DNA from 2 places in the Kocuria sabuli genome. Region 2 is predicted to be linked to the other one. Evidence: riboswitches for the same ligand, from Rfam matches in the RefSeq annotation. Region 2 holds a riboswitch; the other holds the start of a gene.
The links. Region 2 has a riboswitch for S-adenosylmethionine ahead of RE027_RS15565 (ABC transporter ATP-binding protein). Riboswitches for the same ligand answer to the same signal wherever they lie in the genome.
Positions count from the first base shown of each region.

Region 1 (4,655 bases), on a different contig from region 2:
CCGCGTTCCACCAGTAGGAGGCGTTGACGCGCAGGCCCGCGCCGAAGGCGTCGGAGACGTTCACGTGCTCGCCCCCGGTCCGGAACCCGACGTTCCGCCGGACCACCTCCACGGTGTTCGGGAAGCCCAGGAAGGCCCCGGCGATGACCCACCGCGAGGCCCAGGTGACGGCGAAGGCCACCGGCCACACGATCCCGCTCAGGAGCACCGCCAGGAAGGTCGTCCCCAGCTCGCGGCGGCGGAACCACGTCACGGCGCCGACGGCGAAGGCGGACATCGCCCAGGGCACGGCGGGGGTGGTCAGGAGGTCGACGAAGCAGAAGAGCGCGGCGCCCAGGCCCACTCCTGCGTAGCCGAGCCGGGGCGAGCGGCCGGCCCCGGCCGCGGAGAGGATCACGGACAGGAAGATGAAGGCGATGGAGATCGACTGGCTGAAGGACGTCGACGGGGTGGAGAGCAGGTTCGTCCCCGCGACGTACGGCAGGACGAGTGCCAGTCCCACGGCGGTGGAGGTCCGGGCGCGCACCGCGAGGAACGCCCCGGCCAGGGCGACCACCATGAGGGTGCCCGAGACGATCCGCAGGCCCTCGAGGCCCGCCAGGGCCAGCACGGGGCGGGTGAGCACGGTGTAGCCGGCCCAGTACTTGAAGTAGTCGTTGTCCGCGAGCACGGCGCCCTCGGAGATCGCCCGCAGCTGCTCCGGGCCGCCGCCGCAGGTGGCGATCCGGGGCATCCGGACGGCCCGGCTGAACGCCGACTCCTCCGGGGACGCGCCCAGGCCCGTGCCCGCCACCACGCACTCCGTGAAGGTGTCCGCGGGGGTGCCCATCCGGTCGGCCACCCCGAGGGGGCCGTAGGTGCCGTCCTCGACCGCCGTCAGGAGGTTCTCGACGATCGGCCGGTCCGGCACGGCCTGGCCCAGCACCAGCAGCCCGAACAGGGCGAACTGCAGGACCAGGAGCATGCCGAGGCCCTGGAACCAGGGGCGCAGCGGGGCCAGGCGCCCGCCCGTCCGCTCCCCGCTCACCGGGCCCACCGGCGCTCGTCCCCGGCGGGGGGCGCAGAGCGGCGGGGGTGGTCCCCGCCGCTCCACGGAGGGGCCGGCAGGCACAGGTAGAACAGCCGGGAGGTCTCCCGGCGGATCTTCGCCTGCCCGTGCAGCAGGACGCCCATCAGCAGGAACACCCCGGCCAGGAGCACGAGGGACGCGGCGAGGAACGCCGTCGGGAAGCGGGGCACGAGCCCGGTGCCCGCGAACTCCACCACGACGGGCAGGCCGAGGACCAGTCCGAGCAGGAACAGCGCGAGCGAGACGGCGCCGGTGACGAGGAACGGCCGCTCGTGGAAGAGCAGCTGCCCGAAGATGCCCAGGATCCGGAAGCCGTCGTGGTAGGTGCGCAGCTTGCTCTCGCTGCCCTCGGCCCGGTCCCGGAAGCCGACCTCGACCTCGGTCTGCGGCACGCGGGCGTTGACGGCGTGCACGGTCAGCTCGGTCTCGATCTCGAACTCCCGGGACAGCGCGGGGAAGGACTTCACGAAGCGCCGCGAGAACACCCGGTAGCCGCTGAGCATGTCGCTGACCGGGCGGCGGAAGGCGAAGGTGACGAGGGTGTTGAAGAACCGGTTGCCGGACTCGTGGCCCGCCCGGTAGGCGGTGCCGCTGACCTGCCGGCGCACGCCCAGCACGTGGTCGTAGGGGCCCGCCAGCAGCGTCTCGATCATCCGGGGCGCGTCGGCCACGTCGTAGGTGTCGTCGCCGTCGATGAGGACGTAGACGTCGGCGTCGAGGTCCGCGAAGGCCCGCCGGACCACGTTGCCCTTGCCCTTCTCCTCCTCGCGCCGGACGTGGGCACCGGCCCGCCGGGCGGCCTCGACGGTGCCGTCGGTCGAGCAGTTGTCGTAGACGTGGACCTCGATGCCGGGGACCGTGGCGTGCAGGTCGGTGACGACCTTCGCGATCGCGGCCTCCTCGTTGTGGCACGGCACGACGGCCACGATGCGGGGTGTGGGGGGCATGGGCTCTCGTTCCTGAGGTCCTCGGGGGCTGGGCACGTTCATTATGGGCGCGGGCGCCCGCGGCGCCGAAACTGTTGCACCCCGCGGGGCGCACGGGGTGCGCGGCGCCCGGCGTCGATGTTGCGCCGCATGACGTCGTCCGCGTCACAGTACGCGCACCGGCGTCTTCCGGGCCGCCGGGCTTGGCACCCGGCCGGGCGACCCGCTGGAATGGGCCTTGCATCTATCCAGAGCGGCCGAGAGACCTGGCTCGTCGACGCCGCAGCAACCATCCGCAGCCCCACGGGGTGCGCGGAACGGTGCTCCCGCCAGGACCGATGGAGCTGTCGCAGCCTCCCGGGTCCACCCCGGGACGGTCGGCGCCCTCCCTCGGGGTGACCCCAGGAGGTTCTGTGAGACGACCACCCGACCGGACGGCGCCACCGCCGTCGCTGTCCTACGAGCTCTACCCACCGCGCTGCTCGGCGAGCGCCGAGGCGCTGCTGCGGACCATCGAGGAGCTCGAGGCCACCCGCCCCGACCACGTCGCCGTCACCTACAGCGGGGACGCCCCGCGCCGGGCCGGGTCGCTGGCCCTGCTCGACCACCTCGTGGCCCGCACCGGTCTGCGGCCCCTGGCGCACCTGACGTGCGTGGGCAGCACGCGGGCCGAGCTGGAGGAGACCGTGACCTCCCTCGTGCACCGCGGCGTCCGGGGCGTCCTGGCCCTGCGCGGTGACCTGGAGCCGGGCGCGGAGCCCGGCGAGCTGACCCACGCCGGGGACCTCGTGGAGCTGGTGCGCGAGGTCGAGCAGCGCCACACCGCGTCCCTCGCCGGCGGCCGGCTCGCCGTGGGCGTGGCCGCCTATCCGACCCGGCACCCGGAGTCCCCGTCCTTCCGGCACGACATCGAGGCGCTGCTGGCCAAGCAGCGCGCCGGCGCGGACTTCGCCATCACGCAGGTCTACTTCCGCCCGCAGCGCTACGAGCGTCTCGTGGCGGCCGCCCGGGCGGCCGGGGTGACGATCCCGATCGTGCCGGGGATCATGCCCGTCACGGAGCCGCGGCGGCTGGCCACGCTGTGCCGGCTCGCCGGGCTCCGGCCCCACCCGGGCCTGGCCGCCGCCCTCGAGGACGCCGCCGGGCCCGCCGAGCGGCACCGGGCGGGCGTCGCGTTCGCGACCCGGCTCGCCCGCGCGGCCCTGGACGCCGGAGCGCCCGGGCTGCACCTCTACACCTTCAACGAGCACCGGGCCGCGCTGGACCTGCTGGAGTGCGTGGACCTGCCGCGCGTCCCCTACGAGCCGGCGGCACTGCCCGACCTGCTGCCCGCCTGAGCAGCGGGCGCCACCGTCCGCCCCGTTCTGCCCGAGCACCGTCCCGAACGCCCTTCCGCACACGTCCCAGGAGCACACCCATGAGCACGACCACCCCCGCCGCCCCCTTCCCCGCCGCCACCATCACCGGCTACCCCCGGATCGGCCGGCGCCGCGAGCTGAAGAAGGCCCTCGAGTCCTACTGGGCCGGACGCTCGACCCGCGAGGAGCTCGAGACGACGGCCGCCGAGCTGCAGCTGGCCACCTACCGGCGGCTCGTGGAGCTGGGCCTCGGCGCGGACGACTCGTCCCTGCCGGCCGAGTTCGCCCTCTACGACCAGGTCCTCGACACCACCGTGGCCCTCGGCGCGGTGCCCACCCGCTTCGCCGACCTGGCCGACGCGGAGGGCCGGCTGGACCTCGACGCCGGCTTCGTCCTGGCCCGTGGCGACGCCGGCCGGGCGCCGCTGGAGATGACCAAGTGGTTCGACACCAACTACCACTACCTCGTCCCCGAGATCGGCCCCACGACCCCCTTCACCGCCTCCGCCGGCCGGCTCGTGGCCGACGTGCGCCGCGCCGCCGAGCACGGGTTCACCGTCCGCCCCGTGCTCGTCGGCCCCGTCTCCCTCCTCCTCCTGGCCAAGGCCGACGACGACGCCCCCGCCGGCTTCGATCCGCTGCAGCGCCTCGGCGACGTGCTCCCGGTGTACGCCCAGCTGCTGAGCGAACTCGCCGCGGCCGGCGCCGAGTGGGTGCAGCTGGAGGAGCCGGCCCTCGTGGCCGACCAGGACGTGCCCGCGGAGCAGGTCGCCGCGGCCGTGCGCGGGGCCTACACGGCCCTCACCGCCGCCGCCGAGCGCCCGCAGCTGCTCGTCACCACCTCCTACGGCTCGCTCGCCTCGCTGCTGCGGCCGCTGGCCGGCTCGGGCGTCGAGGCCCTGCACCTGGACCTCGTCAAGGGCGCGGTGCCCTCCGCCGAGGAGCTGGAGCTCTTCCGGGGCGAGGACGCCCCGGTGCTCGTCGCCGGCGCCGTCGACGGCCACAACATCTGGCGGGCCGACCTCGGCGGCCGGCTCGGCCGGCTCGAGGAGCTCGCCCGCGCGGGCGTCCGGGTCTCCGTGGCCAGCTCCACGTCCCTCTTCCACGTCCCCCACGACGTCGCCGAGGAGACGCAGCTGGACCCCGTGCTGCGCAGCTGGCTCGCGTTCGCCGACCAGAAGGTCGGCGAGATCGTGACCCTCTCCCGGGGCCTGGCCGCCGGCCGGGACGCCGTGGCGGAGCAGCTGGCCGAGGCCGCCGAGGCCCGCCGCACCCGTGCGGGCGCGCCGGGCGTCCGTGACG
Region 1 is NZ_JAVHZE010000007.1:3,224-7,878, forward strand. It holds gene RE027_RS08760 (hypothetical protein) at 1-1,027, opposite strand, end outside; gene RE027_RS08765 (glycosyltransferase) at 1,024-2,016, opposite strand; SAM riboswitch class I at 2,237-2,340, shown strand; gene RE027_RS08770 (methylenetetrahydrofolate reductase) at 2,409-3,332, shown strand; gene metE (5-methyltetrahydropteroyltriglutamate--homocysteine S-methyltransferase) at 3,413-4,655, shown strand, end outside.
Region 1: linked by a shared signal. The riboswitch ahead of RE027_RS08770 (methylenetetrahydrofolate reductase) and the one ahead of RE027_RS15565 (ABC transporter ATP-binding protein) in region 2 are both predicted to bind S-adenosylmethionine.

Region 2 (4,655 bases):
CATTTCTTGACGGCCCACTTCTCGAACACGCCGAGCAGCGCGTCCGAGAGCTTGCCGAGCACGGCCAGCAGGACGATCGCCAGCAGCAGGCGGTCGGTGCGGCCGTTGTTCTGCGAGTCGGTCAGCAGGAAGCCCAGCCCCATGGACGCGCCCAGGAGCTCGGCGGCCACCAGGAACAGCCACGCCTGGGCCAGGGCCAGGCGCAGGCCCGAGATCACCGAGGGCATGACCGCCGGCAGCTGCACGGTGGTGAGCAGGCGCAGCCCGTGCACCCCGAAGGCCCGGGCCGCCTCGAGCAGGTTGCGGTCCACGTGCTGCAGGGCGGCGGAGACGGTGGTGTAGACGGGGAAGAACGCGCCGATGGCCACCAGCGTCACCTTGGAGTCCTCGCCCAGGCCGATCCACAGCAGCAGCAGCGGCACCCACGCCAGCGAGGGCACCGCGCGGAAGGCCCCGATCGTGGGGCCGACCAGCGCGGAGCCCCAGCGGGAGAGGCCGATGAAGGAGCCCGCCGCGAGGCCCAGCCCGGCGCCGAGCAGGAACCCGGCCAGCACCCGCTGGGTGGAGATGCCCACGTGCGTCCACAGCTCGCCCCGGGACAGCAGGTCGGCACCGGCCTCCAGGACCGTCAGCGGTGCGGGCAGCTGGACGGCGCTGAAGACCCCGGTGGTGGAGAGCACGTGCCACAGCACCAGCAGCGCGGCCGGCAGGAGCAGGCCCAGCCCGGTGCGGAGCAGCGGCCGTCGGCGGGGCGCCGCGACGGGGGCGGGCGCCCCGACCGGGTCGCCGGTGCGGACGGCGTCCCCGGCCGGGGCGAGCGGCGTCGTCACTGCCCGCCCCCGAGAGCCCCGGCCACGCGCTCCGCGTCGGCGTTCTCGGCGTGGGTGCTCTCCACGAGGCTCGCGAGGGCCTCGTCGATCTTCTCCTGGCTGCTCACGTCCCCGGACTCCACGAAGATCGGCCCGACCTTCTCCAGGACCGCGAGCTGCTCCTCGCCGGGCACGTGGTCGATGTCCAGGTTGGTCCGCTCGAGCACCTTCTCGGCCACGGAGAGCTCGATCCCGGCCGCGTCGGCGAGCAGCTGCGCCGTCTCGTCGGGGTGGGTCAGGGCCCACTCCCGGGCGTAGGCGTAGACGTCCACCACGGTCTGCGCCGCCTCGGGCCGCTCCTCGAGGAAGTTCTCGTGCGCGTTGAGGAAGCCGTAGGTGTTGAAGTCCACGTTGCGGTAGAACAGCTCGGCGCCGTTCTCCTCCGCGGCGGCCATGATCGGGTCCAGCCCGGACCAGGCGTCCACCTGGCCGTTCTCCAGGGCCGAGCGGCCGTCGGCGTGCTGGAGGTTCTGGATCGTGACGTCCGCCGGGTCCACGCCGCCCTGCTCGAGGGCCTGGAGCAGGAAGAAGTAGGGGTCGGTGCCCTTGGTGGCCGCCACGGTCCGGCCCTCGAGGTCGGCCACGGACGCCACCCCGGTGTCCGGGGTGGTCACGAGCGCGGACCACTCCGGCTGCGAGTAGAGGTCGACGACCTTGATCGGGGTGTCGTTGCTGCGGGCCAGCAGGGCGGCGGAGCCGGCGGTGGAGCCGATGTCGACGGCCTCCGCGCGCAGCGCCTCGTTCGCCTTGTTCGAACCCGCGGACTGCACCCACTCGACCGTGGTGCCCTCCTCGGCGAAGGCGGCCTCGAGCCAACCCTTCTCCTTGATGACGACGGAGAGCGGGTTGTAGGTGGCCCAGTCGACCACGACGGTGTCGTCGCCGCCGGCCTCGGCCTCGCCGGAGCCCTCACCCGCCATGCACCCGGTCAGGGTCAGGGCGAGAACGGCCGTGAGGGCGGGGATCGCGCGGGCGGAGCGCGGGGAGAGCGGCATGGTGGGGCCTTTCGTGGTGGGGCGGAGTGCGGCGCGGGGTCGTCGTCGTGCCCGGCGGGCGGGGACGGCCGGGGTCAGCGGGCCGCGGGGTGGTGGGCGTCGACGCCCAGGTGGCCGAGCAGCTGCACCCGCAGCCCGGCGAGGACCTCGGAGGCGCGGTCGCGGGGGCGCTCGCCGGGGACGGAGAGCACCGTGCTGATCGAGGCGGGGGCGGTCGGGCCGGTGCGGCCCAGGACGACCACCCGGTCCGCGAGCTGCAGCGCCTCGTCGACGTCGTGGGTCACGAGCAGGACGGTGGTCGGCTGGGCCGCGTGGACGGTGAGCAGGAGGTCCTGCATCTGCATCCGGGTCAGGGCGTCGAGCGCGCCGAACGGCTCGTCGAGGAGCAGCACCCCGGGGTTGCGGGCCAGCGCCCGGGCCAGCGACGCGCGCTGGGCCATGCCGCCCGAGATCGCCCGGGGACGGTGACCGGCGTGCGCGGTCAGCCCGACCAGGCGCAGCAGGTCGTCGATCACGGCGTCGCCCTCGGCCCGGCTCAGCCCGGAGGGCAGACCCAGGCGGACGTTCTCGCGCACGGAGCGCCACGGCAGCAGCCGGGGCTCCTGGAAGGCGACGGCGCAGCGCGGGTCGATCCCGGAGACGGGCGTGCCGTCGATGAGCACCCGGCCCGCCGAGGCGGTGTCCAGGCCGGCCGCGGCCCGCAGCAGCGTGGACTTGCCGCACCCCGAGGGCCCCAGGATCGCCACGACCTCGCCGGGCCGGGCCGTGACGTCGACGTCGTGCAGGACGTGGTGGGCCTGCCCGCCCGACGGGAACGCCTTGCCGACGTGTTCGAAGGCCACCGAGAAGGCGCGCTTGCGGGAGACCGGTGCGGTGGCGGTGGACGGTGCAGAGCCCAGCAGAGACGTGCCCATGATCAACTCCATCGGTCCTGGCATTAGCACCTCGCACGGGGAGTCGGACGGATCCGTGCCGGTTGCTGCGACGTCGACGAGCCAGGTCTCTCAGCCGCTCCGGATGGTTACCGGCCCCATTGAACGTGCTCCCCGGGGTGCCTGGCAAATCCCGCCGGGCGCCCGCGCGGAGCTGCTGCCGCTCCTCGGCCGGCGTCCCCGGCCGGCGGGAGACTGTCCGGAGGAGCGGCTCGGGTGCCAGGATGGGTCCATGAGCCGCAACGACCCCGCCGTGATCGACCGCCTGATGACGCAGCCCGGCCGGTGGGCCGTCGTGGGGCTGACCGGCAACACCGCCCGCACCGCGCACCCGGTGGCGGCGCGGATCCGCGACGACCTCGGCATGACGATCGTCCCCGTCAACCCGAAGGGCAAGGCGGTCCACGGCGAGCCCGGGTTCCGCACCCTCGCCGAGGTCCCGCAGCCCGTCGACGTGGTGGACTGCTTCGTCAACTCCCGCCGGGTCGGCGCGGTCGTGGACCAGGCCGTCGCCGCCGGCGCGAAGGCCGTGTGGCTGCAGCTGGGCGTCGTGGACCACGACGCCGCGGCCCGGGCCGCCGCCGCCGGACTCGACGTGGTCATGGACACCTGCCCGCTGATCGAGCTCCGGGCGCGGCTGCAGCGGGGCTGGACGCTGGACCCGCGGCGCACCCCGCCCCTCGCTCCGCCCGCCTGAGCCGCTCCGCTCCCGGCTCCTCCCGGGCCGGATCCTCCGGGCGCGGTCCGGTGTGACGCAGGTTGCACCGCCCGCGGTGCGAGCCGCTAAGCTGGTCCGCGACGACGATGACGAGACCCGACGCGAAGCTCTGGCTGGTCGGGCGGCAACCCTCTCCCGTAGCGGGGTGCCCCAGATGAACATCGGGCCGCGGCGCACACGCCTCGTGGCAAGTACGGCGCCCACCAGTGCGTCGGACCCGCGAGCAGGTCCCCAGGACGCACGGGCGCGGGTCGTCAGCGATCCGGGAGGACCACCCATGAGCAAGCGCATCGCCCTCAACGCCTTCGACATGAGCTGCGTCGGCCACCAGGCCCCCGGCCTGTGGAAGCACCCGCGCTCGCGGGCCGACGAGTACAACACCCTCGAGTACTGGACGGACGTCGCCCAGGTCCTGGAGCGGGGCCTGTTCGACGCGATGTTCCTCGCGGACGTCGTCGGGTACTACGACGTGTACCAGAACTCCGCGGCGCCGGTGATCAAGGACGCCACCCAGATCCCGGTCAACGACCCCTTCATGCAGATCTCCGCGATGGCGGCCGTGACGAAGCACCTGGGCTTCGGGGTGACCAGCGCGATCACCTACGAGCAGCCGTACCCGCTGGCCCGGAAGTTCGCGACCCTCGACCACCTGACGAAGGGCCGGATGGGCTTCAACGTGGTGACGTCCTACCTGAAGTCCGCCGCCGAGAACCACGGGCTGACGGAGCAGATCTCCCACGACGAGCGCTACGAGATCGCCGAGGAGTTCATGGAGGTCTGCTACAAGCTGTGGGAGGGCTCCTGGGAGGACGGCGCGGTCAAGCGCGACCGGGCCAACGGGGTCTTCGCCGATCCCTCCCTCGTGCACCCCATCCAGCACCACGGCAAGTACTTCGACGTCCCCGGCATCGGGCTGACCGAGCCGTCCCCGCAGCGCACCCCGCTGATCTTCCAGGCCGGAGCCTCCTCCCGCGGACGCGCGTTCGCCGGCCGCCACGCGGAGGCGGTGTTCGTGGGCGGCATCCGCCCGGACCTCACCCGCGTGGTGACCGACAAGCTGCGCGACGAGGCGCAGGCCCAGGGCCGGGACCGGGACGACCTCAAGATCTTCGCCATGCTGCACGTGATCGTCGACGAGACG
Region 2 is NZ_JAVHZE010000020.1:53,212-57,866, reverse strand. It holds gene RE027_RS15575 (ABC transporter permease) at 1-830, opposite strand, end outside; gene RE027_RS15570 (aliphatic sulfonate ABC transporter substrate-binding protein) at 827-1,864, opposite strand; gene RE027_RS15565 (ABC transporter ATP-binding protein) at 1,939-2,778, opposite strand; SAM riboswitch class I at 2,784-2,888, opposite strand; gene RE027_RS15560 (CoA-binding protein) at 3,029-3,493, shown strand; SAM riboswitch class IV at 3,600-3,714, shown strand; gene RE027_RS15555 (LLM class flavin-dependent oxidoreductase) at 3,792-4,655, shown strand, end outside.